DNA from 4 places in the Marinomonas epiphytica genome. Region 2 is predicted to be linked to each of the others. Evidence: predicted binding sites of a transcription regulator. Region 2 holds the regulator's gene; each other region holds the start of a gene.
What was found. The regulator sigma-54, encoded in region 2, starts transcription at its own class of promoters, with help from an activator protein. The targets are predictions, from matches to a motif close to TGGCACNNNNNTTGCTNT.
Positions count from the first base shown of each region.

Region 1 (4,095 bases), on a different contig from region 2:
CCAGCTTCTTTCTTGCTGCGGGCTTAATACAGTGAAACCCTGCTGAGTTGGTTCAATTCCTAAAGCACTAAAATACAAGTCTTGCCTGAATACCCGAACAATGAACTGATTTAACTCTGAAGCACCTTTTAACTGTTGCCAGCGGTACATTTGCCCCATTAACCACAAGCCATAACTGGGCAGGGGAATATTAATCTGCGACCCAGAAAACACTTGATAGGCTTCCATTGGCCAATCGAATTCTCCCTGAGGTTTAATCTCCGCAAAGCCGTATCTAAGTTTATCGACCGTCGTGTTTAAATAGTCTGAGTGACTTAATAATGACAACAACTGGTTTTGATTGGCCTTATCGTCAACCCAATGACAAGCTCGGTTAAGCGCTCTTATAACACCTTCATGGGCAGGCCTATTATGCTGAGCCCATTCACTGTTAACACCAAACACTTTTTCTGGAGTACTACCCCAAATCTCATAGCCGGTCACCAACATGTGACCCACTCCTTGCTCCACCGCTAAACTATTCCAAGGCTCCCCAACGCAATAACCATCAATCTCTCCAGATTTTAAATAGTCGATCATTTGCGTGGGAGTCGCGACAATAATCTGTACGTCTGAATCAGGATTAATGGATGCTCTTGATAACCACTCTCTGAGTTGATAATGATGAGACGAGTAACTATAAACAACGGCAAAGCGCAGTGGCGTTTGATGCCCTGTTCTATTTACAAGCAACCGTTTTAATGCACTGCCATCACGTATGTCTTGGTGGCTATGAGCCAGCTTAGACAGCTTTTCATACAAGTTATTTGAAACCGTAATTCCGTTACCATTGTGACTGACAACAAAGCTGGTTTGCATCGGTATTTTTATACTACCAAGCCCTAAGCTTGCCGCTATGGGGAGCGACGCCAGCATATGGGCACCGTCTAATATGTTGAATGCCACTTTATCTCGCACACTGGCCCAGGAGGCTTCTTTAGATAAAATGACATTAAGCCCTTCTTCTTCAAAAAAGCCTTGCTCCTTTGCCACTACAAAAGGTGCGCAATCAATCAATGGCAAAAAGCCAATTTTGACGGTTTCTGTTTGTGTGGGGTCAGTCATGGCTACTTCCCCCCATTAGATCCATGACAGAGATAATATTGCGTGCAACATCTGTCATTCGCTGACTTCTGTCCATTGCCAGCTTTCTTAATGCTTTATAAGCCGTTGGCTCATCACACCCTTGATGCTTCATAATGAGTCCTTTTGCCTTTTCTATCAGTTTTCTATCTTCTAGTTGCGTTTTTACAGATTCAAGCTCCAGCCTAAGGGCGTGAAATTCACGAAAGCGCGCAATTGCCACCTGTAAAAGAGATTTGACACTGCCTGTTTTTAGCCCATCAACCACATAGGCACTAACACCTGCACGGATCGCTGCTTCAATAGAAGAGGAGTCCTCTTCTTCTGCAAACATCACAATAGGTCGAGGATTGTCTTGAGTAAGGCGAGACATGTGCTCTAGCATATCTCGGTCGGGAGATTCGATATCGATAATGACAACATCAGGCTGGGACTCTGCCACCGCCTTTGATAGGTTATCAGCATTATCGATTCTTCGAATAACACGATAACCAGAGTCTTTCATAGCACGCTCAACTATGGCTGCCCGAGCTGGTTCATTATCCACCAGCATTACGGTTACTTCTTCATTGTCCGGACGAGTCATCTTTTGCCTTCGCATTCAAACACGTATACGCTCCAGCAAAAATCGAGCCAACCAATTGAATTTAAAGGAAGTAAGTTAATTCAAGCACTAGCAGGGGAAGGTTAAAAGGCGACAAAAGTGCACTGCACCTTTGTCGGTCGCTTTAATGAACGGAATGAGATTTTTGCACCAAAAGAGCCAAAGAGAGCCGATCTTTGGTATTCGTTTTCTTAAAAATTGCGGACACATGCGCTTTCACGGTGCGCTCTGTAATCCCCATCTCACTGGCAATTTGCTTGTTCGTCAAACCACTTGATATGTGATTTGCCACATCATTTTCTTTTTCAGACAAACCGTCTATTTCAGCATAATCGCTGGCAGACTCATATACATTGGAAGTCTGCTGAATCAATTGCTGAATAAATTCTTTGCCACCCCAAATCTCGCCCGAATCAATAACAGACAACACCAAAGCTAATTGCTCCCGCCCTATATAAGGAGAGCATTGCCCGTTAACACCACTTGCAAGGAGTGTTAGTGCGGCCTGTTGACTACGGCGATTAGGGAACGCTACCAGTTTTATTTTAGGGTAAGCTTGGCGCAGCTTAACAAGCTCCATGACATGTTCAGAAAACGCCTTATGTTCTAAAAACACAAAACAATACTCAAACTGTGCCACGCCAGATTCAAGCAATTTACGGGTATCATTAGCATCCTTTGTTCTAACCAAAGAATAATGCGAATTTACTACTTGATTCCAGTGTCGCCACACTGCTTCATCTGTATTCCAGCACAAAATCTTCAAATCAATATCGCCTTAATTCCACTACTTTTATTATTCTACTCAAAATCCAAGAGCCAAATGTTATCAATTGTTACTATTTAACATTTTACTACAAGCGTGATTAACGCTCCCGCAATGCATTTTGTTTGGCTTTTAAAATAGGTTTAAGTAGATAATCTAACAAGGTCTTTTTACCGGTAATAACATCAACACTCGCTTGCATACCCGGGATGATAGGCAAAGGAGCTTCTGCAGTTCCTAAATAGTTTTTATCCGTTCTGACCCTAATTTGATAAAAGCTATTCCCTTCTTCATCAAGGATAGTATCGGCACTAATGTTCTCAACTTCAGCAGGTAAACCACCAAATATAGCAAAATCGTAAGCCGTCAGCTTCACCACGGCATGTAGCCCAGGCTTAATAAAGCCAATGTCCTCCGGCCTAACCTTCGCCTCAATCAACAAAGAGTCCTCTAATGGTACTATTTCCATTAGGTTCATGCCCGGACGAATAACCCCGCCTACTGTATTAATTTGGATCTGCTTAACAATCCCCTTAACTGGCGAACGCACTTGAGTACGCGACACTTTATCTTCTAAGGAGACACTCGATTCTTTAATTTGATCCAGTTTACCCCGAACATTCGTCAGGTCTTCTTGGGCCTCAGCACGAAACTTAGCAGCACTTTCTTTAAGCTTATTCTGAGCTTCTTTTAAAGCTGACCGCGCTCTTGGAATTGCCAGTTGCGTGGCTTCAAGATCACCTTTCAATTGGTTTACTTGACGTTCCAATTGCAACAATTCAACCCTTGAAACAGCCCCTTGTTCAAAAGCTGGGCGAGTCAAGTTTAGCTCTTCTTGGGAAAGTTCAAAGCTTTGTCTTAAGTTAGCAAGCTTAGCTTCTTGTTCTACAATCTCTTGGCGCTTTTGCTCAATCTGCTGTTGAAAAACCAACTGATTCGTTTCTAAAGAAGCCAAACGGTTGTTATACAGATCAATTTCACGATTCACAACATCGGGATAGAGGGCCCTTAATTCTGGATCAAATTCCGGTTCATCACCACTTGATTCTGCTTCCAAACGTGAAGCCCTAACCCGCAAGCTAATGGATTCTGCTTGCTGTTCTCGCAAAGAAGATAAAGCCTCTGTGTTTTCAATGGTCATTAATAGTTGACCACGCTCGACTGTTTGTCCCACTTGGGTGTTAATTTCTTTTAAAATCCCCCCTTCAAGGTTCTGTATTTCCTGAACCTGGCTTGAAGGTATGACTTTACCATCACCAACGGTGACTTCATCTAAAGCAGCGTGATTGGCCCAAACTAGACCCGCTATAACAAACAATAGAATGCACCAAAGAATAATACGCCCTCCTCGCGGAGACTTAAGCATTAAAGCCGCATTTCTATCACTTAAAAACTCTAAATCGTTCTGCGGAGTGCTCATCTTAACTTACCTTCAACTTGCCTTGGCGTAATGCTTCATGTACATGAGCTTTTGGCCCATCTGCAATGAGGCGTCCATTGTCCATAACGATGATTCTATCAACCATATCAAGCATCGACGCTTTATGGGTGATCAATATGAGCGTTTTATCCTTAACAGCCTCCATGAGACGTCTCTTCATAC
Region 1 is NZ_BAAGVX010000009.1:56,605-60,699, reverse strand. Features, by position in the region: gene ACYVGZ_RS03525 (CmpA/NrtA family ABC transporter substrate-binding protein) at 1-1,104, opposite strand, end outside; gene ACYVGZ_RS03520 (ANTAR domain-containing response regulator) at 1,097-1,708, opposite strand; gene ACYVGZ_RS03515 (response regulator transcription factor) at 1,851-2,492, opposite strand; gene ACYVGZ_RS03510 (HlyD family type I secretion periplasmic adaptor subunit) at 2,593-3,912, opposite strand; gene ACYVGZ_RS03505 (type I secretion system permease/ATPase) at 3,914-4,095, opposite strand, start outside.
Region 1: ACYVGZ_RS03520 (ANTAR domain-containing response regulator) is a predicted target of sigma-54. The motif match lies at 1,741-1,758, and genes of this name have one in related genera.

Region 2 (4,095 bases):
TAACAGGCGTGTTGGCGTGCAAAGGAGTGATTTCGGTTTCCATGATATCCCGAACTCGGGTATCGGCATCTGCAACTAATAACTTAGTAATGGGTAACGAGCCTAGCAGGCGATCGGAGCGGCTTACTACCAAGATGCTGTCTGTCATATCAGGCAGCTCTTCATGGCGGCGTAAATAACGGAAGACAATATCAACGGTGATGTTGGGGCGCACCGTAATGGTGTCCGTATTCATCAAACCGCCTGCGGAGTCTTCTGAGTAGCTAAGCAGTGTTTCAACGCGAGTTCTGTCTTGCGCGCTCATGGACGCAAGAACTTCTTTTACAACCGTTTCGGGTAGATACTGAAGTAAGTCGGCTAAGTCATCGTTTTCAAAATTCTCAGACACAGCAACAACACGCTCTGTGTCCATTTCTTTTAAGAAGGTAAGACTGATATCTTCATTCAGGTACTGAAGTACTTCACCTTCATTTTGTGAATCAATAAGCTCCCAGAGAAGCTTACGTTCCTTAGGAGGAGACGATTCCAATAGGCGAGCAACATCTTGAGCCGGTAAAGCACCATTAAGAAGGTAACGAATCTGCATGGTTTTACCGGACTCAAGAGAGTCGGTAACGGTTTGCAGATGTTGTAGGGTGCTTTGTTCAGACATAGGGGTTACTCGTCTTCCCCGAACTTGTCTTCAATGAGGGCAACAATGGCCGCGAGCGCTTCCGTTTCATCATCACCGTTAGTTTTAATGGTGATCTGAGTTCCTTTGCTAGCCGCTAGCATCATCATTGCCATGATGCTTTTGCCATCCACATTACGACCGTCCTTCTCAATGGTAATGTCGCAAGAAAAACGTGTAGTGGTTTCAATGAGCTTGCCAGCAGCTCGAGCGTGCAGTCCCAGCTTGTTGATAATAGTTATGGATGTTTTTTGCATAGGCCTTCCTTTATAACAGAGATTTGAAGGTCATATAGAGGGCTTCATCATCCTGAGCCCCTCGTAATTTGTCCAATGCCTCTGGTGATTGAGCAAGTTCTGCTATTTGCGCTAATGTTGCCAAATGATGATTACATTCATGTGGCGGTGCGATTAAAGCGAAAATAAGATCAACGGGTTTTCTATCAATAGAATCAAAGTCAATCGCTTCTTGTAATGACATTACCACAATCGCAGAGCGATTCGCAGTATCTAGCCGACAATGGGGAATAGCTAAGCCAGAGCCAATACCGGTACTGCCCAGTTTTTCTCGGCTAAGTAAGGCGTCGTACACCGCACTTTCTTCACAATGCAAACGGTCTGCAACGATGCAAGCTAAATTTTCGAGAGCGCGTTTCTTGCTTACAATATCTTTTTTTGCAAAAACCAAATCAGCTTTAAGTAGGGTATCCAATGGCATGGTTTTATAGTATCCGTTTAAATCAGTCGTTTACGTTCGTTTGAGGGTGGGATGTTCATCGCTTCACGATATTTCGCTACCGTTCGGCGAGCAACTTGAATGCCTTGGTCGGCCAAGGTGTTTGCTAATTTATTGTCACTCAAGGGTTTCTGTGCGGGTTCTTCAGCCACGAGCTTTTTAATCATTGCACGAATAGCCGTTGAGGAGCACTCGCCACCAGAAGCCGTGTTAACATGGCTTGAGAAAAAGTATTTCAGCTCAAAGATACCTTTGGGTGTATGCATAAACTTTTGTGTCGTAACTCGCGATATCGTGGATTCATGCATGCCTACTTCTTCCGCGACATCATGAAGAACCATGGGTTTCATTGCTTCTTCGCCAAGTTCGAAGAAGTCAATTTGTCGGTTCACGATACAGCTGGCGACTTTCAATAAGGTTTCGTTACGACTTTGTAAGCTTTTAATGAACCACTTCGCTTCTTGCAGTGAGTTTTTAATGTAGGTGGCATCTTCACTTTTCGCTGCCGTGTTGGCCATGGCTGAATAAGTTTCATTAATTTTTACGGGAGGAAGGGCGTCATTATTGAGCTCAACTTGCCAAGTACCTTTTATCTTTTTTACGCTGACATCAGGAATCACATAATCCGTGTTTAAGTTGTCTACCGCAGAGCCTGGGCGCGGGTTGAGTTGTTGAATTAACGTCACAACTTCTTTTAGAGCCGCTTCTTTGAGCTTTGTTTTGCGAGTTAATTGGGCAAAATCTCGGCTACCTAATAGGCCTAAGTGATTGTCTATTAAATTGTGTGTGCTCTTGTATAAAGGGTGATCTCGGTACGCTTCTAATTGTACGAGTAAGCAGTCACGTAAATCGATTGAACACACACCAACCGGATCAAAGCGTTGTAGTCGATGTTGAACGGCAATGACTTCGTCAATTTCGAGTTCTTCAAGTTCAGCACTTAAAGCTTCGCAAATTTCTTCCGTAGAAATGCTCAAATAACCATCAGATTTAACACATTCGATGATGGCGTAGGCAATTTCAATGTCACGGTCAGACATGTGAGTTAGGTTAAGCTGCCAAATTAAATGGTCTTGAATATTTTCTTCTGGGGCATTGCGACTTTCAAAGTCACTTTCCCCTTCAAAGCTTGACACATCACTTACTGAGGCTGAATTTTGGTAGGTGTCGTCCCAGTTACTGTCTATCGAAAGCTCTTCTGGAATGCTGTCAGTCCATTCGGATTCAAGTCGTGCTTCCTCAGGGTTGGATTCAGCTTCAGTGCTTCTCTCGTCGGTCTTTTTCTCGGTTTTGCTTTCGATACTGTTGTTTTCGGCAGGAGTATTTGCCAGTTCATCATCGATTTCTAACAATGGGTTAGACTCAAGAAACTCATGGATTTCTTGCTGTAAATCTAAGGTGGATAACTGTAACAAGCGAATGGCTTGCTGCAGTTGAGGGGTCATCGTCAGTTGTTGACCGATTTTTAATTGTAACGACTGCTTCATAGAGCAACACTTAGTAATTTAAGTTGGAACAAGATATGCATACTACTCTCTTTATCTAATAATGATAAGGGTTATAGACGGAAATCGTCGCCAAGATACACCTTTTTTACCTGCTCATTATTAATAACCGTCTCGGCGTCGCCAGAAGCGATAATATGGCCGTTACCGACAATATACGCCTTATCACAAATATCTAACGTTTCCCTTACGTTATGGTCGGTAATTAATACACCAATGCCACTTTCTTGAAGGTGTTTGATGATCAGCTTTATATCCCCAACGGAAATGGGGTCGACCCCAGCGAAAGGTTCATCCAGCAATACAAATTTAGGGTTCATGGCGAGGGCACGAGCAATCTCTACTCGACGTCGTTCGCCACCTGATAGAGCCATACCTAGGTTTTTTCGAATGTGGGTAACATGAAACTCTTCTAGTAGGGATTCAAGTTTGGCTTGTTGCTGCTGTTTGTTTAGGTCTTTGCGGGTTTCTAAAATGGCCAGAATGTTGTCTTCGACAGACATTTTTCGAAAAATTGACGCTTCTTGTGGTAGATAGCCAATGCCTTTTTGGGCGCGTGTATGCATCGCATTATGGGTAACATCTTGGCCGTCAATGAAAATTCCGCCTGCATCATTTGTGACCATGCCGACTATCATATAAAAGCAGGTGGTTTTACCTGCGCCGTTCGGTCCGAGTAGACCAACGGCTTGACCAGACTCAACCGCCAAAGAGACATCTTTAACGACTTGGCGCTTCTTATAGCTTTTAGCGAGGTTCTTTGCTTCTAATAGTGCCATTTAGTTCTCATCTTGTGCTGCTTGGGGTTGCAGGGTCATAGAAACGCGACCAGTATCCGTTTTGTTTGCTTGGAAAGCGCCACTGTTTACCATGTAAAGTATGTAATCGGCAGATACTTTATTGTCGATCCGATTTAGGTAGCCATTGCCTGAGATTTCAAGTTTTGCCTCTAGCGTTGAATAATCAATGTTATCCCCTTGGCTAATAACCATGTTGCCTGCTTCATCGATTTGTTGGCTGAACTTGGCTGGCGAGCCTTTGGCTTTAAGCTTGTTAAATTTTTGGGTTTGCGGATTGGTGCTGATTTTTAAATACTCAGCCTCAATTTCAATGGTGCCCTGGGTAATGAGAACGTTACCCTTATAAATCGCTTCGCCTGTGGTTTGGTTGAACGAAGCTTCGTCT
Region 2 is NZ_BAAGVX010000002.1:196,416-200,510, reverse strand. Features, by position in the region: gene mgtE (magnesium transporter) at 1-652, opposite strand, end outside; gene ACYVGZ_RS01465 (HPr family phosphocarrier protein) at 658-927, opposite strand; gene ACYVGZ_RS01460 (PTS sugar transporter subunit IIA) at 938-1,387, opposite strand; gene ACYVGZ_RS01455 (RNA polymerase factor sigma-54) at 1,405-2,892, opposite strand; gene lptB (LPS export ABC transporter ATP-binding protein) at 2,964-3,689, opposite strand; gene lptA (lipopolysaccharide transport periplasmic protein LptA) at 3,690-4,095, opposite strand, start outside.

Region 3 (4,095 bases), on a different contig from region 2:
ATAAGGAGGGTTATCCATAGTGTAAGCTTGACCTCGTAAGTCTACTATGTCGACCAAAGCAAGGCTGGTGTTTTGTCGGTTTATTGTGTCCCCGCGGTTAATCGGACTGTTTGTCTTTATAGCTTGTACATTAATCGACAAGGTTGCAGGGATGTATGACTTCCAAGTAGGGTTGCTGCAAGCGACTAAATAGTTTGTGCGTTTAGCTGCATCGTTTCTTTGATTGCTTATGGAGATATTGTTTGAAGCACATTCAGGGAGATAGTTTAGTGAGGCAATATTGTTTAAAGAAATCGAGACTTCAGCCGTTGGATAAGAGCGAGCGTAGCGCGGGATCTCTACATGCTGAATATAGTGGTTTAACTGCTCTTCAATAGTCGCAGCATAGGCCATGTTTATGAAAAAGAAATAGGCTAAAGTAAGCCTCAGCAAACCCATAGTATGTAACCTTTTGTTGTTTGTTATCACGAAATAGCGATGAGCCGCATAAGATATTAGTAAAATAGCAAAAATCACTCTATGATTGGACTATAACTTAAGAGGAATCGAAATAGGCTTTCGATTTGTTGTATTTTTTTGTAGGAGGAATGTATGGCTGGCGTTCTCGATAGTGTCAATCAACGCACGCAGCTTGTTGGGGAAAACCGCCTAGAACTTTTGTTGTTTCGTCTAAATGGGAAGCAGATTTACGGCATTAATGTTTTTAAAGTAAAGGAAGTTCTGCAATGTCCTAAGCTGACCACCATGCCGCACAGTAGTCCTGTTGTGCGTGGTGTTGCTCATATTCGTGGTGGAACTATCCCTATTCTAGATCTAGGTTTAGCGACCGGTGCCAGTCCTATAGAAAACATAGAGCAGTGCTTTGTGATTATCACTGAGTACAACCGTCGTATTCAGGGCTTTCTTGTGCGTGGTGTGGAACGCATTGTGAATATGAACTGGAGTGATATACAGCCACCGCCAAAGGGGCTATCTAATGACAACTATTTAACGGCTGTTTGCCAAGTAGATAAAGAAATGGTTGAAATCATTGATGTTGAGCAAATACTTTCAGAAGTGGCGCCAACAAAACAAGACATCTCCGTAGGTATTGTGACCGATGATGTACAAGCTAACGCTAAGCAACACCATATTCTTATTGTGGATGATTCTTCAGTGGCTCGTAAGCAGATTAAGCGCTGTATGGAGCAAGTCGGCTTTGCAACAACGGTTTTGTGTGATGGACGAGAAGCAATAGAATATTTGCAAAACTTAGTAGCAGATGGCGCAGATGTGACCGAAGAGTTTTCTATGGTTATTTCGGACATAGAAATGCCAGAAATGGATGGTTATACATTAACTACGGCGATCCGAAATGATAGTCGTTTACAGGATCTATTTATTCTTCTCCATACTTCCTTGAGTGGTGTATTTAATGAAGCAATGGTGAAAAAAGTCGGAGCGGATGGTTTTTTAGCTAAATTTCAACCCGATGAACTGGCTCGAATTGCAATAGAAACAGTTGAAGCTCAGACAGAGCAATAATGTTGTTTGGTGATATGGTAGAGTGTTTGATGCCATATCATCAAAATGCTTTCAATGGAGTATGAATGCTCAGTAGTACAAATGCCATTTCCCAAAATGGGTATATTAGATTTCGTGATTATCTTCAGAAAACTTGCGGCATATCCTTAAGCGATAATAAACAGTATTTAGTTGCTAGTCGGTTAGGGAGAATTCTGGAGCGAGAGCAATACTCTCAAATCGAGCAACTGGTCGATGTGTTAGAGCTTAATCGTAACGCTAAGTTAAAAGAAGAGATTATTAATGCGATGACCACGAATGAAACTTTGTGGTTTCGTGACTCTCATCCATTTAAAATTCTAAAAGAAAAAATATTGCCAGATTACTCAGGAAAGAGTCTGCGTATTTGGTCTGCAGCATCATCTACGGGTCAAGAGCCTTATTCGATTAGTATGGTATTAGAGGAAGCGAAGTTATCAAGCGGTCCATCTAAAGCCAATATCATAGCAACAGATATTTGCACTAACATTTTAGAGCATGCTAAGCAGGGGGAGTACGATAGCCTAGCGATTGCCCGTGGCTTAGGGCTAGACCTTCAGAGTAAATATTTTGATAAGTTAAATGATGCTAGTTGGAAGGTTAAACCACAGATTCGCTCTAAAGTTGAATTTCGATACTTAAATCTCATTGACTCTTTTGCCATGCTTGGAAAGTTTGATGTGATTTTTTGTCGGAATGTTCTGATTTATTTTACGGCCGAAAGAAAGCTAGATATTTTGAAACGGATGCACGCCTCATTGAACCCTGGGGGATACTTATTCTTAGGTGGTGCAGAAGCTCTAAGTGGTTTGTCATCACATTTTGAGATTATTCAATGCCACCCAGGTATTGTTTATCGAGCTAAAAAAATTTAACTCTGCCCTGATACCTCTCTTAATAGAATAAAACCCGCTTTCAGAGCTGAAAGCGGGTTTTTCATTTTTTTGCCTAGTTTAACCTTGCCGCTTTTTGCCTTTTATGAAGTTTTGTTTTTATAACGTATTGAAAAATAAAGAATATTTTTTTGGCATCAATGTTGCTTTAGATTGATAAATCTTTTTTTATTGAGGAATTATGGCTATTTCGTTTGATACCGCTTTTGCTGGTCACGATAAGATGTTGGCTTATCGCAGTGCTCGTGCATCGGTGCTTGCAAATAATATTGCAAATGCTGATACACCTAATTTTAAAGCGCGTGACTTATCATTCGATAACATGCTGACTAATGAACGTGATAGGTTGCAGATGAAAGCAACAGACAGCGATCATTTATCAAGAAACAGCCAAGGGGGGGCTGAAAATGGTTTGTTTTATCGTAATCCTAGCCAGCCTTCCCTAGATGGAAACACAGTAGACATGCAACGTGAGCAAGCTGAGTTTGCTCAAAATGCCTTACACTTTGACACCAGTTTTATGTTGCTTGACCGAAAAATTAGCGGCATGAAAAAAGCCCTTACAGGGAATTAATGATTATGTCTTTAAGTAATATTTTTGCGATTTCCGGATCGGCAATGAGCGCTCAAACTGTTCGCCTTAATACCGTTGCGAGTAACATGGCGAACGTAGATAGTGTCGCAAGTTCGGCAGATCAAACTTATCGTGCCCGTAAACCTGTGTTCTCGCAAATGATGAACGATAGTATGAAAGAATATGGATGGTCTGGAGCCACAATCGATGAGAGTGGTGCAGGCGTTGGAGTAAAAGTGGACGGCATTGTTGAGTCAGATGCGCCTTTGCAGCCTAGATACGAGCCAGATCATCCAATGGCAAACGAAGAGGGGTATGTGTTTTACCCTAATGTAAATCCAATGGAAGAAATGGCAGACATGATGTCAGCATCCCGTTCTTTTCAAACGAATGTGGAAGTAATGAATTCGGCCAAAAGTATGATGCAAAAAATGCTGACATTAGGCCAAGCGTAGGTGAAACATGGCAAACATTTCTGATTCCAATCCGTTGAACGGCTTAATTGCTCAATACGGGACTGATGGGGCTAAGGCAAAAGCGGGCTTTGAGAGGCCAGCTCAGGAAAAGGCTGAAGCATCTCTTGAAGATCAAAACGTATTTCTAAAGCTTTATATTGAACAGCTGAAAGGGCAAGACCCCACGGCACCTCAAGACACCAATGACATGGTGGCACAGATGTCGCAGTTTAGCTCATTAGAAAAGCTAACCAGTATTTCAGATCAGCTAGAAAATATGGCTACGTCACTTACCTCCAATCAAGCTCTGAGTGCCTCTACCTTAGTCGGTAAGCTGGTTATGGTGGACTCGGATAAAACATTAGTGACAGATTCGCAAGATGAAATAAGGATGAAAACGCAGGTTCCAGAGGGTTCTCTGAACGCCAAGTTGGATATCTTTAATGCAGACAATCAGCTTGTTCGTACTGCTGAATTAGTTAACGGTGAATTTCAGTGGGATAGAAAAGATGATGCAGGAAATATTTTGCCGCCTGGCGAATATCGTTTTGCCGCCTCCTCTGTGAGTAGTGATGGGCAGGTTTCAACCTTAAGTACCCAGCTGCCAGCTCGTATCCAAGGGGTCACCATA
Region 3 is NZ_BAAGVX010000004.1:172,519-176,613, reverse strand. Features, by position in the region: gene flgA (flagellar basal body P-ring formation chaperone FlgA) at 1-438, opposite strand, end outside; gene ACYVGZ_RS02700 (chemotaxis protein CheV) at 592-1,524, shown strand; gene ACYVGZ_RS02695 (CheR family methyltransferase) at 1,590-2,417, shown strand; gene flgB (flagellar basal body rod protein FlgB) at 2,617-3,009, shown strand; gene flgC (flagellar basal body rod protein FlgC) at 3,015-3,464, shown strand; gene ACYVGZ_RS02680 (flagellar hook assembly protein FlgD) at 3,472-4,095, shown strand, end outside.
Region 3: flgB (flagellar basal body rod protein FlgB) is a predicted target of sigma-54. The motif match lies at 2,568-2,585, and genes of this name have one in related genera.

Region 4 (4,095 bases), on a different contig from region 2:
CTAAATGAACAAGGACAATTTAATCGTATTACTTTGCCAAATGATGCCGACCCAAGTTTTTGGTATTGGGTGTCTTTTGGTTTAATCGATTAAAACAAACTATATACCTTAAATAGCCTCTTAACCTAACCGTTACAGAGGCTATTTTTTTCTCTTGGGAACACGATAGGAGCAGAGTCTTCCAGCCAAGGGATGAATTTCTCCATCACCACATCTGTGAATAATGCTTGCTCGGTGAAGCCTTTTAACCAACGATTCAAATGCTCATAAGGGCTGGCTTCAAACCACTTAATGTCTACCATAGAGAGCTGTCGAATGAAGGGAAATACTCCAATGTCAGCTAAGCTCATATTCTCTCCACACAAGAAGGCCGAATGGCTTAATCTCTGGTTTAAACGCTGCAAAAATATTTCGGCTTTAGTACGGTAATACTCTTGATTAAACTCAGGGTAACGATCTGCATATTTATAGCGGTCTAGCCAATGTTTAAATTTGCCATCGTTATACCGTATCCAAGTTAATATTTTTACTTGGTCAGGTTGGTTCTTTGGCCAAATCCTCTGAACAAGCTCACTCTCACTAGCCTGCAAGGCGTAAAAAATAATATCCAAGCTTTCTGGATAACGCCTTCCCTCGCAAGTGATAAGTTGAGGGACGCTTGATCGACCACCAAGATCCAATAACGCCTGGGGCTTATTTTTTAACACTATTTCCCTAAGAACAACAGGGAAATTCAATAGGGCTAATGTATAACGTGCGCGAATAGCATAAGGACAACGACGAAAGGAATATAAGGTAGGATACAATGACTTCTCCGATCTTTATCTTTTAGACATAAAAAAGCCATGATAAAGATCATGGCTTTTAAAGTCACATCAGGCAGAAGCTTATTCTACGATCGTCACGTTCTCAGCTTGAGGACCTTTTTGACCTTGAGTCACTTCAAATGACACTTTTTGACCCTCTAAAAGAGTACGACGACCGGTACCATTGATAGCACGGAAATGAACAAATACATCTGAACCGCTTTCTTGCTCAATGAAACCAAAACCTTTTTCATCATTGAACCATTTAACAGTACCTGAAACTAACTGACCTGACATACAAACCTCAATTCTTATTTAATTACCCCAATATGGGCAAACTACAATTTAAGCAGAAAGTCTTAAGCCTTTCGCCATATCGATGCGCTAGAAATCATCCAATTGAAACTAGCACTTTGATAATAAGACGAAGAAATTAAAATATAAAGACGTTAGAAACCAACTTTTACAAATTAATTCCTTATTTCTTGATTTTTATATCAACATTTCGAAAAAGGCATCATATGTGTGCAAATCAAATAACTTAAACAAAATAAGCACCATTTCAAAGCAAACATGGAACACATCTTGCTTTAACTCCCTCCAACTCAAGCCAGATTTCAATATGACTATTTTTTTGAACCAATTGAGTGCAAATAAAAACAAATCGCACCCATAGTGCACACAACAGGAGATTCTTGTGAACGAAGTTAACAGCGCTGTAGAAACCCTCATCTCCAGCTCAAACACTTTTTTTATTCTTTTGGGGGCCATCATGGTCTTCGCCATGCATGCTGGCTTTGCCTTCTTAGAAGTTGGAACTGTACGAAGTAAAAACCAAGTTAATGCACTGGTTAAAATCATGACAGATTTTGCTATCTCAGCATTGGTGTATTTCTTTGTTGGCTACCAAATCGCGTATGGCGTTAACTTTTTCGCTAGTGCCGAAACGCTCGCACAACACAATGGGTATGATCTAGTTAAGTTCTTCTTTTTAATGACCTTTGCTGCGGCTATTCCTGCCATCATATCTGGTGGGGTTGCCGAACGAGCTCGTTTCTACCCTATGCTCATTAGTGCCGCAGTCATTGTTGGGGTAGCTTACCCGTTTCTTGAAGGGTTAATTTGGAATGGCAACTATGGTTTTCAAACTTGGTTAGAAAGCAATTTTGGTGCACCTTTTCATGATTTCGCAGGCTCCATTGTTGTGCACGGTTTTGGCGGCTGGGTTGCTCTAGCTGCGACATTACTATTAGGCACTAGAACTGGGCGTTTTAGAAATGGCAAACTCGTGGCCTTTGCTCCATCTAACATCCCATTTCTTGCCCTTGGCGCTTGGATTCTATGTATTGGCTGGTTCGGCTTTAATGTCATGTCTGCCCAAACCTTAGACGGCATAAGCGGTTTGGTTGCCGTAAACTCGTTAATGGCCATGGTGGGTGGTATTTTTACCGCTATGCTATTTGGTAGAAATGACCCAGGCTTTATCCATAACGGTCCGCTAGCGGGCTTGGTGGCCGTGTGTGCAGGCTCAGATGTTATGCACCCGATTGGCGCTCTAGCAACTGGCCTAGTGGCGGGAGCTCTGTTTACGTGGTTCTTCGCTATGATCCAACAGAAGTGGCAACAACTAGACGATGTATTAGGCGTTTGGCCCCTGCACGGCTTATGTGGTGTTTGGGGCGGACTTGCGGCTGGTATCTTTGGTCAGAGCAATTTAGGCGGACTTGGTGGGGTTAGCTTCATGTCCCAGCTTATTGGTTCAGCACTGGGTATAAGCATTGCACTGATCAGCGGCTTCTTAGTCTATGGCATGGTTAAACAAATGTCTGGTCTTCGTCTAACGCAAGAGGAAGAGTTCAATGGCGCTGACTTAACCATTCATAAAATTGGTGCCGTTAGCAAAGACTAGCCCTTGCTTGCTTTCATGCTGTGTATCTATATGATGCTGCTTTGGCATCATGTAGATAGGCAGATGAGCAAGAGAGCACAATGAAAATATGGTTACTGACCCACTCAGAGGAACGAAAGAAAGCGTCTGGCACAGGTAAGTTAGTTAAAGCTCAACTTGCCAAGAATTGTGACATTATTGAATGGTCCAGAACTCAGCCTAATAGCACACTCGCCAACCTTCCAGCAGAGGACACTGTGCTCATTTATTTGGATAACGAAACCTCTCCTGAACACCAAAAAATCCAGGCTAAACTGGCTAAGCATGTCATTATTATCGACGCGACTTGGCAACAAGCTAAAAAAATTTTTAACCGCACACCCTATTTACACAAATTCCAGCGCTATCAAATTCGTGACGCCCACTCCCAGTATTCAAAACGCCGCAACCAAGTTGAAGGAGGGCTTTGCACCGCAGAAACGGCCATACACATGATGGCTTTGAAGGGACACCCACAAACAGATGCCCTTCAAGCGGCCTTCGATACATTTAACCAATAACATTTAGCTGTATGTCACCCAAGCCTTCAACACTGGCTAACATAGTATCACCCACCACAATTGGCCCAACATTTTCTGGTGTGCCAGTCATAATTAAGTCACCAGGTCTTAACTCAAAGGTTTGTGATAATCTGCTGATCACTTCTTCAATAGACCAAGTTAAATGGGACAAATAACTTTGCTGTTTTATCTCGCCGTTTACGCTTAGGCGGATTTCTCGCTCGGCTAGAGAGTCATATTCAACCTGACTAGCCAATATAAGTGGGCTCATTGGTGCTGATTGATCGAAGGACTTCCCGACCTCCCAAGGTCGGCCCTTCTTTTTAGCCTGGGCTTGTAGGTCTCTTCGAGTCATATCTAAGCCTACGGCATAAGCCAGAATACTGTCTTTGGCTTGCGCTAATGATAGGTTGATCCCCCCTTGGCCAATCGCCACCACTAACTCCACTTCGTATTCAAACTGCTCCGTTGCCATTGGGTACGGCAAATTAACTGGCGTAGAAAACCCAACTGGCAAAACACAAGAAGCGTCTTTCGCAAAGAAGAAAGGAGGATCTCTATCTGGGTCATCGCCCATCTCGCGAGCATGGGCTGCATAGTTTCGGCCAACGCAAAACACTCTGCCAACAGGAAGAACTTGCTCACTGCCCTCTATAGGTAAATATACTCTTGGTTGCTCCGCAACAATACAAGACTTCTCGTTACTACCCATTTTTCCTCTCATATTCTTAAAAATGACCCGCTTTTAACCATACTAGGCTGGAGTCTAAGGTTGATAACAAATCACTTTGAAAGCTAGGCTCACGTAACCAACAACCAGCTGTTAACTGATAACCTGAAT
Region 4 is NZ_BAAGVX010000013.1:4,443-8,537, reverse strand. Features, by position in the region: gene ACYVGZ_RS04040 (outer membrane protein assembly factor BamD) at 1-93, shown strand, start outside; gene ACYVGZ_RS04035 (glutathione S-transferase) at 126-806, opposite strand; gene ACYVGZ_RS04030 (cold-shock protein) at 888-1,103, opposite strand; gene ACYVGZ_RS04025 (ammonium transporter) at 1,504-2,715, shown strand; gene ACYVGZ_RS04020 (DTW domain-containing protein) at 2,796-3,254, shown strand; gene ACYVGZ_RS04015 (fumarylacetoacetate hydrolase family protein) at 3,244-3,966, opposite strand; gene ACYVGZ_RS04010 (cupin domain-containing protein) at 3,983-4,095, opposite strand, start outside.
Region 4: ACYVGZ_RS04025 (ammonium transporter) is a predicted target of sigma-54. The motif match lies at 1,381-1,398, and genes of this name have one in related genera.